4 regions of the Candidatus Symbiopectobacterium sp. NZEC135 genome follow, and region 1 is predicted to be linked to each of the others. Evidence: predicted binding sites of a transcription regulator. Region 1 holds the regulator's gene; each other region holds the start of a gene.

Region 1 (3,212 bases):
GGTAGCCGCGTATGGGATCAGCAAGGGCGCGAGTATATCGACTTTGCTGGTGGGATTGCGGTAACGGCACTGGGTCATTGCCACCCGGCGCTGGTGGCGGCGTTAAAGCAGCAGGGTGAAACGCTGTGGCACACCAGCAATATCTTCACCAATGAGCCAGCGTTGCGTCTGGCCAGCAAACTGATCGACGCCACCTTTGCCGAGCGTGTGTTCTTTGTTAACTCTGGTGCAGAAGCCAACGAAGCGGCTTTCAAACTGGCACGCCACTATGCGATTAAGCGCCACAGCCCGTACAAAACCAAAATCATTGCGTTCTACAATGCGTTTCACGGTCGCACCTTGTTCACTGTCTCGGTCGGTGGGCAGGCGAAATACGCCGATGGCTTCGGACCAAAACCGGCCGATATCGTGCACGTGCCGTTTAACGATCTAGACGCAGTAAAAGCGGTGATGGATGACCATACCTGTGCCGTGGTGCTGGAGCCAATTCAGGGCGAAGGCGGCATTACGCCGGCCACGCCGGAATTCCTCAAAGGCGTGCGTGAGCTATGCGATCAGCATCATGCGCTGCTGGTGTTTGATGAAGTGCAAAGCGGCATGGGGCGTTCCGGTAAACTGTTTACCTACATGCACTATGGCGTGACGCCGGATATTCTCACCACGGCGAAAGCGCTGGGCGGCGGGTTCCCCATCAGCGCCATGCTGACTACTGAAGAGGTTGCCTCTGTGATGACTGTCGGCGTACATGGCACCACTTACGGCGGTAATCCGCTGGCCTGTGCGGTAGCGGAAGCGGCATTAGACACCATCAACACCCCACAGGTGCTTTCCGGCGTACAAGCGCGCCACGAGCGTTTCGTTTCGATTCTTCAGGCCATTAATGAAGAGCACGGTATTTTTGAGCAAATTCGCGGTATGGGTTTGCTGATTGGCGCAGAACTGAAGCCTAAATGGCACGGTCAGGCGGGCAAGTTCCTTGCTGCTGCTGCGGAGCAGGGCGTGATGGTGCTGGTCGCTGGGCCTAACGTGATGCGTTTTGTGCCGTCATTGGTGATTGATCTGGAAGATATCGATCAGGGCATGGCGCGGTTCGCGCGGGCGGTGGAAGCGGTAGTGAAAGCGGAGTAGGGAAGGTTCGTCAAAAGCACGCTGCGCAGCGCAACGTGCTTTTGTCTAAGCGGCACGGGTGATATCAGCGTGTGCCGTACACCACGATGGTTTTGCCGTGTGCCGAGATCAGGTTCTGGTCTTCCAGCATTTTCAGAATACGGCCTACCGTTTCGCGGGAACAGCCAACAATCTGACCAATTTCCTGACGCGTGATCTTGATTTGCATCCCATCCGGGTGCGTCATGGCATCGGGTTGCTTCGCCAAGTTCAACAGCGTCTGTGCGATGCGGCCCGTCACATCCAGGAAGGCCAGGTTGCCCACTTTCTGGGAGGTCACCTGAAGGCGGCGTGCCATCTGTGAGGAAAGACGCATCAGAATATCCGGGTTGACCTGAATCAGCTGACGGAATTTCTTATAGGAGATCTCAGCGACTTCACAGGCCGTTTTCGCCCGCACCCATGCACTGCGTTCCTGGCCCTCTTCGAACAGGCCCAGTTCTCCAATAAAATCCCCCTGGTTGAGGTAGGAGAGGATCATTTCCTTGCCTTCTTCATCCTTGATCAGCACAGCCACTGAGCCTTTCACGATGTAGTAAAGCGTTTCTGCCTTTTCACCTTGGTGAATCAGCGTGCTCTTCGATGGATACTTGTGAATATGACAATGAGAAAGGAACCATTCAAGAGTCGGGTCTGTCTGCGGTTTGCCGAGAACCATTCGCTGTTATCCTCTGTTGTAATTCACTGCGCAAATTACAGGGTTCAGAGTTCCCTGTACGGCGTATCAACGTGCTAGTAGTAAAAATTCCGTGTTGGCGGACTGACGTCAGGGAATATACTGGCTTCTGTATGGCGACGTCACGATCCGTTCTTACCGTCAGCATAAAGCTGAAGGAACGGATTCTATTCCTGTTTGTAACACAGCTTGACGAGCCTGTCTCGTGTTGTCTCGCTTCAGCATGATTAAGCTCTAGTTATCGGCGGTTTTTATATATAACAGTGAGTAATTTTCAAATAAATTTGAGGAGTTGTGGATGCAAGCGCGCGTAAAATGGGTTGAAGATCTGACCTTTCTCGGTGAGTCGTCATCCGGGCATCAGATCCTGATGGATGGCAATGCCGGCGATAAAGCCCCCAGTCCGATGGAGATGGTGTTGATGGCGGCAGGGGGCTGTAGCGCCATTGATGTGGTGTCCATTTTGCAAAAGGGCCGCAATACGATCACCGGGTGCGAAGTCAAATTATCCTCCACGCGTCGTGAAGAAGCGCCGCGTCTGTTTACCCATATCAACCTGCATTTTATCGTCACGGGCGTAGGGCTGACGGATAAGGTGGTTGAACGGGCGGTATCGCTGTCGGCGGAGAAGTATTGTTCAGTGGCGCTAATGTTAGAAAAGGCGGTGAAGGTCACGCACAGCCACGAAATCATCGCTGTCGCCTAGTTTTTTTCGTTATCGTATAGTTTTCTTCATAGTCGAATAGCTTTCTTCGTTGTCGCATAGCTTTCTGGCGGGCGGTGTGTGTTATCTCAGCCCGCGCTACGCCCTTCTGCCAGTCGCTTTACCAACGGCGCCATAATCAGCTCCATGGCGAGACCCATTTTCCCCCCCGGCACCACCAACGTATTGATGTGTGAAATAAACGAGCCTTGCAGCATGGCTAGCAGATAGGGATAGTCAATATGCTCGACGCCCTGGAAATGGATCACCACAAAACTCTCGTCCAGCGAAGGGATCGCCTTGGCGGCAAAGGGGTTTGAGGTATCGATAGTTGGTACGCGCTGGAAGTTGATATGGGTGCGAGAAAACTGCGGCGTGATGTAGGTGATGTAATCTTCCATGGAACGCACTACCGAATCCATCACTGCTTCACGTGAGTGTCCGCGTTCATTGATGTCGCGAACCAGCTTTTGAATCCATTCCAGATTGACGATGGGCACCACGCCGACCAGTAGGTCTACGTGCTGGGCAACATCGTACTGGTCGGTGACCACTGCGCCGTGCAACCCCTCATAAAACAGCATATCGGTAGGATGCTGCATCGGTTCCCACGGCGTAAAGGTGCCGGGCACTTGATTGTAGGGGATCGCCTCATCGTAAGTGTGC
Region 2 (3,212 bases), on a different contig from region 1:
CGCTCATGAGCAACACGGCAGCCGCACCGTCGGTAAGCGGAGAGCTGTTGGCTGCGGTGACCGAACCGTGCAGACGATCAAACGCGGGCGATAAACGGGCGTACTGCTCCAGCGTAGAATCATGGCGCACGTTGTTATCTTCTTTGAGCGTTTGGCGGTACGGCGGCACGTAAGCAGTCATCACCTCTTGGTGCAGCACGCCTTGTTGCCAGGTTTTTGCCGCCAGCCGGTGCGAACGATGTGCAAAAGCATCCTGGTCGGCGCGGGAAATGCCGTAGGTTTTTGCCATCTGCTCTGCGGTATCCCCCATACGCAGCCCCGTGGAGTACTCAGCCACCGGAGGGGAGACTGGCAACAGGTCGCGCGGACGCAAGCGCGACAGCAATTTGAGCCGTTGCCCCAACGTGCGGGCTTTGCTGAGATCCAGCAGCGTCATCGCCAGATTTTTGGTTACGCCGATCGGTGGCAGTGAGAACGTGTCGGCTCCCCCCGCAATTCCCACGTGCGCAGTGCCCGCCATAATGCTTTCAGCCACATTGACCACAGACTGGAAGCTGGTGGCGCAAGCGCGGGAAACGGTATAGGCATCGGTATGCACACACATTCCGGTACCCAGCACAATTTCGCGCGCAATATTGGGTGCAGCCGGCATTTGTACTACCTGACCAAACACCAGCAGATCGACCCACTTGGGATCGATGCCATAGCGGATCAACAGCTCGCTCACCACCATTTTGCCTAAATCCATGGCGGGAATACCGCGATACGCGGTCGCTTGACGAGCAAAAGGCGTGCGCAATCCACTGACGATCGCGACCCGTTCGCCGCTGCGGGTTATCAGGGGTAACACCTCGCTCATAAACACTCCTGTAAACAGAGAATTAAGTATATGTTCTAACAGGTCAGACCTGAATAGAGTGTTAACCAGAGCATTACATTAAGCAAACCCATTCACTACAAAATGCGAGTGCACGCTATGTGTGGGAGGTGTTGGTATCGGAAAGGGGATGGCAAGACGAAAAGTGGGTACAAAAAAAGGAGATAAACACAACGTGCGGCGCGCAGCACCGCACGTCATCACCAGGAGGCTTAACGCAGTCCCAGTTGGAAAATCAGCGTTTCAGCCTGGCAGCTGAACGTAAAATCGATATCCAGCTGTACGCCATCTGTTACGTCAGCAAAACGACTGTCGATCTGGCACGGCTCAGATTCTACTGCACGGGCTTTTTCTGTCAGCGCCGTTAACGTGGCCTGCGCGGCGGCACGGTCAGCAAACACTTTGCTGTAAGATGCCGTGCAGTCGGTGTTGTCCATTACCGTACCGACATCCACACAACAGCAAGCGGCGGTTTCTTCAGCAGAACATTTATTTATCGCGTTTGTCATGATGCTTTTCCTCTACGGGTAACGATCTGCCCGGGCAGATTTGATCCGGTTCAAAAATATCACTTTTCCCGCTATTTTACTCGGCACTCTCACCAAGCACTAGAACTTACTGCATGTAAGGGCATTTAGTGATCAAGCTCACATCGCTTTGTTATTGTTAGGTAAAATAACTCACCTTAGACTGCGTTTTTCTTAACGAATGTGTTAACTGGATCTGGTTTTTACATCAATATAGAAATATTTCGAACACAAACTTGCAACATTTCCATACTCCCCACTTATACTTTCGCCAACTGGTCTGATTTGTCAGTCCATCTGCGCCCCCTACAATGCGCGTCCCTTGTTACGGTATGTAACAAAGTCAAATAACAAGTACACGATGAGGTTTTGGTCATGAGCCAGAAAAACCTGTTTAAACACTCCGCAGTAGCGATAGCAGTGGCACTGGTTTCCGCACAAGTTTCCGCCGCAGGCTTTCAACTCAATGAATACTCTTCATCCGGGTTGGGGCGTGCGTTTTCTGGCGAAGGTGCCGTGGCCGATAATGCGACATCCGGCAGCCGCAACCCCGCCACCATGACAATGTTCGATCGCACCACGGTTTCTGGTGGCGTGACGTATATTAATCCAGATATTGATCTTTCCGGTAAGAGCGCGTCAGGCACTGATGCCAGTGCGAAAAATATCGCACCACACGCTTGGGTGCCGAACATGCACCTGATTATGCCCCTAAACGAGCAATGGGCTGTCGGTGCATCAGCAACCACTAACTATGGGTTAGCGACAGAGTTTAACAAGAACTATACGGCTGGCTCAATTGGCGGCAAAACGGATTTGGTCACTTCGAACCTTAACCTGAGCGCAGCCTACCGTCTGAATCAACACTTCAGCTTTGGCTTGGGTGTCAATGCGGTTTATGCCGATGCGACTATTGTGCGTCATCTTGGTGCAGCCGGCGCAAGTATAGGCCGTCCAGCATCCACCGAGTTATTACGGCTTGAAGGTAAAGAATGGGGCTACGGTTGGAATGCAGGCATTTTATACGAAGTCGATAAAAATAACCGTTTCGGCTTCACTTACCGTTCAAAAGTAGATATCGACTTTAAAGGTGACTTCAGCGGCCTTTCCACGGGTGGCAATACAATTCCTGGCAAGTTAACGTTGAACCTGCCTGAAATGTGGGAAGTTTCTGCGTATCACCGTGTCGCACCACAATGGGCAGTGCACTACAGCATGGCATTAACCAGTTGGAGCGCCTTTAAAGAGCTAAGAGCAACCAACAATAGCGGCAACACGTTGTTTGAGAAACAAGAGGGTTTCCGCGACGCCTATCGTTTGGCTATCGGCACCACCTATTATCATGACGATAACTGGACCTTCCGTACCGGTATCGCCTTCGATGACAGCCCGGTTCCTGCGGATAAACGCTCCATTTCCATTCCCGATCAGGATCGTTTCTGGTTAAGCGCAGGGACAACCTATGCGTTTAACAAAGATATGTCCGTGGATGTTGGCGTATCCTATATGCACGGTAAGAGCGTGAATATCACTGAACACACACCTGCGATCGGTCCAGTACCTTCTGCCGAGTACAACTTCAGTTCCAAAGGCCGCGCCTGGCTCTACGGCGTTAACCTGAACTACACGTTCTAATCCCCAGTAGCGATCGACACGAAAGGCCGCATTTGCGGCCTTTCTTTTTTTGCGTAAAGCACTACAGCTTGCGCTGTGTTACTCTGGCTTCACTTCAATGTAGTTCAGGTGTAGCGTGTCGCTGGTGTAGCGGCGGATCTGGTTGGTGAGATCGATATCACCGTCCAGTTTCT
Region 3 (3,212 bases), on a different contig from region 1:
AACAGGGTTTCGTTAGTATCCTGGATGTTACGCAGGTAGACGTGCTTCTCCATATCATTTTTGAATTCCTGATACTGACGCCAGGCGCGTTCTGCCTGCTCTTCAATGGTCTCCACGGCTTCAGGCAACAGACCATGTAGGTTGAAGTTGGCACGCTCTTCATTGGTGAAGGCGCTGCCCTTGTTCAGCAAAGGGAATTCCAACAGGATAGGGCCAGCATAAGGGATGTAGAGTGCGCGTTTGCTTTCGTATTCTAATTCCATGACTTTTCTTACTCTTCGGGTAACAGAAACGAATTTAGGTAATGACACGACATGACAGCGCGGATCTTAAATTACCCAAAAAATATGTACAGAAAATGTTAATTAAAATAGTTACACATGACTTGCGTCACAACATTTTGTCAATGCTCCCCGGTTTATTCATCATTTTTGTGCGCTGCATCAGTCGATGAAGTGCTGCTGTACGTCGGTACACCCGGCTTCAGCCAGAATAATTTGCAACATCACCCACTGACTGATGGTGGCATTGCGTGGCTCAACCAGCGCGGCGCGGCGCACGCTGTGAATCTCTTCACCGGCCAGATTCATCAGGTTCAACGCCACCTGAAGCGGCGGTAGGCTGGGGTTGAACGCGGCATTTTCTGCGTATCGGCCGGTATACACCGCACCGCGATCGGTTTCCAGCGCGACGCCGCTCAGCGCATTGCTGTAAGGCGCATGGCTGCGATTGGCGGCGTCCAGTGCGGCTTGCGCCAGCAGGTCGGCATCGAGCAGGGTGCGCCCGTGATTGACGGGATCCATCAACAATGTGGTGATATTCAGATCCTGCGGTCCAAAGGCATCGGGTAAATAATGGTGCAACTGTGCAGGTTCACGCCCCGGCAGGTGGATATGCAGTGTGTTTGCCCGGTTTAGTTCATTCATAAACTGACGGCAGTGTCCGCAGGGCGTGTAGTTCACCGTGATACTGGTCAAGCCGCGCTCCTGGCGCAGCCAGGCATGGGCGATGGCGCTCTGCTCCGCGTGCAGCGTTTGTTGCAACGGCACGGCGGCGAACTCCATGTTGGCACCAAAGTAGAGGTTGCCACTTTCTCCCTGCGCAACGGCACCCACTTGAAAGTGAGAAATCGGGGCAATGGCGCATGCTGCCGCAAGGGGAAGCAGGGCATAGGACAACGTCTCAGGCGTCAGGTCACATTGGGTACAGAGGGTCGTAACCTCGTCAGCCAGCAACATCCCGACAAAGTCAGGATGCTCAAGTATCGGCAGCAAGGCGTGTTGCAGTGTGTCAGAAAGTTGTGCAAAAGGGGCGTGATAGCGTGGGTGCATAGCGATGTACTCTTTTTGCCATTATTGTTTGTTGTCAGGGTAAAAAGTAGCGTATCAATAAATCGTGATAAGTATCACATTGAACGTGAACTTATTGAAATCAAGATGCATTCTGCGCGATATATCTCAAATTATCGAGCAGAATGCAACGGCGCAGTGATGATCGCGCCGTCTGTATCATCGCTGTAGCTAGTGAAACAGATGTACCAGCAGCGGAAAGATAAAAGGCGCAATTAGCGACGTCATAATGCCGCAAATCACCAGAGCCAATGAGCTGAACGCCCCTTCCTGGAAATCGATCTCGACACTACGGGCCGTACCCAGCGCATGTGATGCCGTCCCCATGGCGAGTCCGCGCGCCGCCTTGGTACGAATTCCCACGCGATTAAACAGGGTATGTCCGGCGACCGCACCGAGGATGCCGACAAAAATCACACAGACTGCGCTGATGGCGGGAATGCCGCCGATGGTGCTTGCAACCGCCATAGCGATGGGGGTGGTTACCGATTTAGGCAGCACCGATGCGGCGATTTCAGGCGTCGCACCTAACCACAGCGCAATGACTGTACCGGAAATAATGGCCGCCATGCTGCCAATAAAGCAGACGCTGATGATGGATTTCCAGCGTGCACGGATCTGATGGATCTGTTCATAGAGCGGAAACGCCAACGCTACCACGGCGGGCTGCAACAGATCGTTCAGTACTTTACTGCCAGCAAAATAACTGTCGTATGGGATATTGAGCAGCAGCAATACCGGGATAAGGATAGCCATTGAAACCAGCAGTGGGTTTAGCAGTGGCATTTTGCATTTTATCGCCAACTTGCGCGCCGCAAAGAAGGTTAGCAAGGTCAGAGGCAATGACCACCAGATGTTGGACAACATCATTTTTTCCCTTCCTCATCCGGCGTTTCGTGCGTGGTGATGATGTGTTCACGTTGCATCAACTGCGTGCAAAAGCCGACGACCAGCATCACCACCAGCGTACTGATAAGGCAGGACACCACGATGGGGCCAAACTGCTTGCTCAGCAGGTCATAGTAATTCATAACGCCCACGCCGATAGGAACAAACAGCAGCGCCATGTAGCGAATCATTAAGTAGCAGCCGGGTTTTACCCAAGTCGCAGGAAGGATCTGCGAAGCCAGCAAGGCAAAGAGGATAAGCATACCGATAATGCTGCCGGGAATGGTTAGCGGGAGTAACGCGGATATCGCATTACCTGCGAACAGACACAGATAAATAAGTGCGAAAGCGCGTAAATACTGCCCGCAAAGGATTGTTGTATTACGCATGGGAAGTCCCTGATAAGCTGAGGCGATTATCATAGCGCTAATCAATTTGGTGTGCCACAGATCACAGATTTTTCCCGCTGACTTTTCCGTCCGTTATTGAAACCAATTGTTATTGAAACAGTTCGGGCCGCCGTACGGCGTCACGCAGTGCGCTGGTCAAGCGTGTTAAGGCCTGTTGCGAGATAATATAGGGCGGCATCACATACAGTAGCTTACCAAAAGGCCGGATCCACACACCGCGCTCGACAAAAAAGCGCTGCACGCGCGCCACGTCTACAGGTCGTGTGGTTTCCAGCACGCCAATCGCGCCCAGAACGCGCACATCCTCCACCAACGCCGAATCCCGTAAGGGCAGTAATTCAGCGCGCAATTGGTGCTCAATCGCCATCACTTGTGGTTGCCATCCCCCCTCATCCAGCAGCACCAGACTGGCATTGGCGGCGGCACAGGCTAATGGGTTCGCCATAAAAGTCGGGCCGTGCATAAAACACCCGGCCTCGCCGTTGCTGATGGTGTCTGCAACGTTACGCGTGGTTAAGGTGGCCGACAGCGTCAGGTATCCTCCGGTCAGCGCTTTACCCAGACA
Region 4 (3,212 bases), on a different contig from region 1:
TTGGAGTAGCCGGTTTCGTTGTCATACCAGGAAACCAGTTTCACAAAGTTGTCGTTCAGCGCGATACCCGCTTTGGCATCGAATACAGACGTCAGAATTTCGCCGTTGAAATCGGTAGAAACCACGTCATCTTCAACGTAGCCCAGAACGCCTTTCAGCTCGCCTTCAGAAGCGGCTTTGATGGCTTTCTTGATTTCTTCGTAGGATGCTGCTTTTTCCAGACGAACAGTCAGGTCAACCACAGAAACGTTCGGAGTCGGAACGCGGAACGCCATACCGGTCAGTTTGCCGTTCAGCTCTGGCAGAACTTTACCTACAGCCTTGGCTGCACCAGTAGAGGACGGGATGATGTTCTGGGATGCGCCGCGGCCGCCGCGCCAGTCTTTGTGAGACGGGCCATCAACGGTTTTCTGGGTAGCGGTGGTGGCGTGAACTGTCGTCATCAGACCTTCGATGATGCCGAAGTTGTCGTTGATTACTTTTGCCAGCGGTGCCAGGCAGTTAGTGGTGCAAGATGCGTTGGAAACGATATCCTGTCCGGCATATTTGTCAAAGTTGGCACCACGAACGAACATCGGGGTGTTGTCTTTGGACGGGCCAGTCAGAACCACTTTTTTCGCGCCAGCGGTGATGTGCTTACGTGCAGTTTCGTCAGTCAGGAAGATGCCCGTTGCTTCTGCAACCACATCAACACCCACTTCGTCCCACTTCAGGTTAGCCGGATCTCTTTCTGCGGTAACGCGGATTTTTTTGCCGTTAACAATCAGCTGACCGTCTTTCACTTCAACGGTGCCGTCAAAACGGCCGTGAGTTGAGTCGTATTTCAGCATGTAAGCCATGTAGTCAGCGTCCAACAGGTCGTTGATTGCAACGATCTCAATGTCAGAACGTTTCTGAGCAGCACGGAAAACAATGCGGCCGATGCGGCCAAAACCGTTGATACCTACTTTGATAGTCATATATTCCACCAGCTATGGTTTGTGAATAATGGTTAGTGAATAAAGGTTGGTTGTAAAATTACAAAAACCTTGCTGAGCGTCAAGCGGAATCGTGTCAATAGTTGCGGCAAGTCAAATCTGAGGCGCAACGGTTGCACGAAAAATCGCCGTAATGAAACTTAGGAACATCTTTCCCTTAAATGGGGGCGTTTGCACCAATATAAAGCCCGCAGTCCCGATAAATGTGATGGATGTCACAATTGGCAGGGTCTTGGTCGGTTACTCACCATTTTAGTCGGAAAAAAACGTTATGAGGATGTTAATTCTTGTTAAACTAAGTAATGCCAAAAAAATGATGACGAGACAATCATGGATAAACCAGTTTCAACGTCTGCACCGGCAGGCAAGGGAACCTTGACGGAGATGCAACAGTACGTGACGCAGCAACGCGGCACTGAACCTGCCTATTCAGGCAAACTGTTGCACAATAAACGCACTGGGGTGTATCACTGCCTGTGTTGCCAAAGCGCGCTGTTTTACTCCGATAACAAATACGACTCTGGATGCGGCTGGCCCAGCTTTGATCGGCCGGTAGCGAAGGGGGCAATCCGCTATCTGGAAGATTTTTCGCATAACATGCACCGTATCGAAATTCGCTGTGGTAAATGCGATGCCCATTTGGGGCATGTATTCCCCGATGGGCCGCAAACCACCGGCGAGCGTTACTGCGTTAACTCGGCCTCGCTAAGCTTTATCGATGGTACCGACGGTGAGAAAGTGGATGGCTGACATTTTCGCGCAATCGCTGTAGCTAAAACGCTTCAGCTTGCTTGGCGTTGATGACAAATAGCGTGATGGCAAATAGCAATGACAGGATGGAATAACGATGCTCGACAAACAGCTTGATGAGGTTGTGACGGCGCTGACACCGGATATCTACCAACGCCTGGCAACCGCCGTAGAACTGGGCAAATGGCCTGATGGCGTGCCGTTGACGCCAGAGCAAAAAGAAAATTGCCTGCAAATGGTGATGCTATGGCAATCGCGCCACAACGTGGAGGCGGAACACATGACCATCAATACCGACGGTGAGTTGGTGATGAAAAGCAAGCAAGAGCTGAAACAGGCGTTTGCCATCGACAACCTGATTCAGCGGGAACGCCAGTAACCGAAGGCCTCTGCATGCACAGGGGCTCGGCGTTATGTGGAGTGGTGTGCTATTGCTGCGATAAAGTCGGCTAGGCTAGTGCGGCGTGCTCCGTGAGCCACCATCTCGACCAGCGCAGCTTCGCCGTCACCCGGTTGGAGATTCACTCCGCGACAGCCTTCTTCAACGATCTGTACGTCATACCCGAGTGCCAACGCATCAAGCACGGTAAATTTTACGCAGTAGTCCGTTGCCAGCCCCATGATGGTCAAGCGTGTGATGTTGCGTTGGCGTAACAGGTCATCCAATACGGTAGCAGCGCGTTTGCCGTTGTCGAAAAAAGCGCTGTAGCTGTCAATCTCAGGCTGAGAACCTTTTTGTACCACGGCATCAAACGCGTCATGATGAAGGTGCGGGTGGAACTCCGCACCACGCGTGCCCTGTACACAGTGCACCGGCCACCAGGTTTGCGCTAAACCTGCCAGTTCTCCACGTTCACCCACGACAGCACCAGGGTTATTGTCAGCGAAGCTCAGATGATTGGCCGGGTGCCAGTCCTGGCTGGCGATGACGGGCATACCGGCTTTCTGTGCCGCTGCTATCGCGGCGTTGGCAACATCGATGGTGACATCTCCTTCTGCGACAGGCAGTGCGCCGTTCGGACAAAAATCATTCTGCAAATCAATCAACAGTAAGGCATGGTTTATGACGGTCTGGTTCATGGCAGTTAGCTCCAGCAGCCGGGTTATGCGTCCTGGGTCAGTTCGCCGCGCAGGTCTTGTTGCATGAGCTGGCGAATGGTCCCGGGGGTTAAGTCAGGTTGGCTTAGCAGATAATGCAGTTTAGTCAGGGCGGCTTCTACCGTCATATCAAAACCACTGATCACGCCAGCCTGTGCCAGTGCATTGCCGGTGGCATAGCCCTCCATATTCACCCGTCCAGAAATGCACTGGGTGAGGTTAACCACCACGATACCCCGTTCCGATGCCTGACGCAGTTCGTCCAACAGCGCCGGGCTTTGCGGCGCATTACCCACACCATAAGAGCGCAATATCAGTGCTTTCACCGGCTGGCGCAAGAAGTTACGCACTACATCCGCTGAAATGCCCGGATAGACGGTAATCACG

What was found. The regulator CRP, encoded in region 1, controls carbon source genes, mostly activating them, when cyclic AMP is high. The targets are predictions, from matches to a motif close to ATGTGANNNNNNTCACAT.
Region 2: a site for CRP is predicted at 1,513-1,530, ahead of J5224_RS01480 (YfcZ/YiiS family protein). Genes of this name have one in related genera too.
Region 3: a site for CRP is predicted at 1,394-1,411, ahead of cdd (cytidine deaminase). Genes of this name have one in related genera too.
Region 4: a site for CRP is predicted at 1,181-1,198, ahead of msrB (peptide-methionine (R)-S-oxide reductase MsrB). Genes of this name have one in related genera too.

What each region holds. Positions count from the first base shown of each region.
Region 1 is NZ_JAGFPF010000084.1:6,648-9,859, forward strand. It holds gene argD (bifunctional acetylornithine/succinyldiaminopimelate transaminase) at 1-1,128, shown strand, start outside; gene crp (cAMP-activated global transcriptional regulator CRP) at 1,193-1,825, opposite strand; gene J5224_RS22055 (OsmC family protein) at 2,142-2,549, shown strand; gene J5224_RS22060 (phosphoribulokinase) at 2,636-3,212, opposite strand, start outside.
Region 2 is NZ_JAGFPF010000001.1:303,982-307,193, reverse strand. It holds gene fadI (acetyl-CoA C-acyltransferase FadI) at 1-859, opposite strand, end outside; gene J5224_RS01480 (YfcZ/YiiS family protein) at 1,090-1,386, opposite strand; gene fadL (long-chain fatty acid transporter FadL) at 1,780-3,039, shown strand; gene mqo (malate dehydrogenase (quinone)) at 3,118-3,212, opposite strand, start outside.
Region 3 is NZ_JAGFPF010000053.1:3,955-7,166, reverse strand. It holds gene J5224_RS19110 (NAD-dependent malic enzyme) at 1-263, opposite strand, end outside; gene cdd (cytidine deaminase) at 444-1,331, opposite strand; gene J5224_RS19100 (CidB/LrgB family autolysis modulator) at 1,521-2,216, opposite strand; gene J5224_RS19095 (CidA/LrgA family protein) at 2,216-2,626, opposite strand; gene bioA (adenosylmethionine--8-amino-7-oxononanoate transaminase) at 2,736-3,212, opposite strand, start outside.
Region 4 is NZ_JAGFPF010000009.1:70,969-74,180, reverse strand. It holds gene gapA (glyceraldehyde-3-phosphate dehydrogenase) at 1-959, opposite strand, end outside; gene msrB (peptide-methionine (R)-S-oxide reductase MsrB) at 1,308-1,727, shown strand; gene J5224_RS07590 (YeaC family protein) at 1,825-2,106, shown strand; gene pncA (bifunctional nicotinamidase/pyrazinamidase) at 2,139-2,792, opposite strand; gene ansA (asparaginase) at 2,831-3,212, opposite strand, start outside.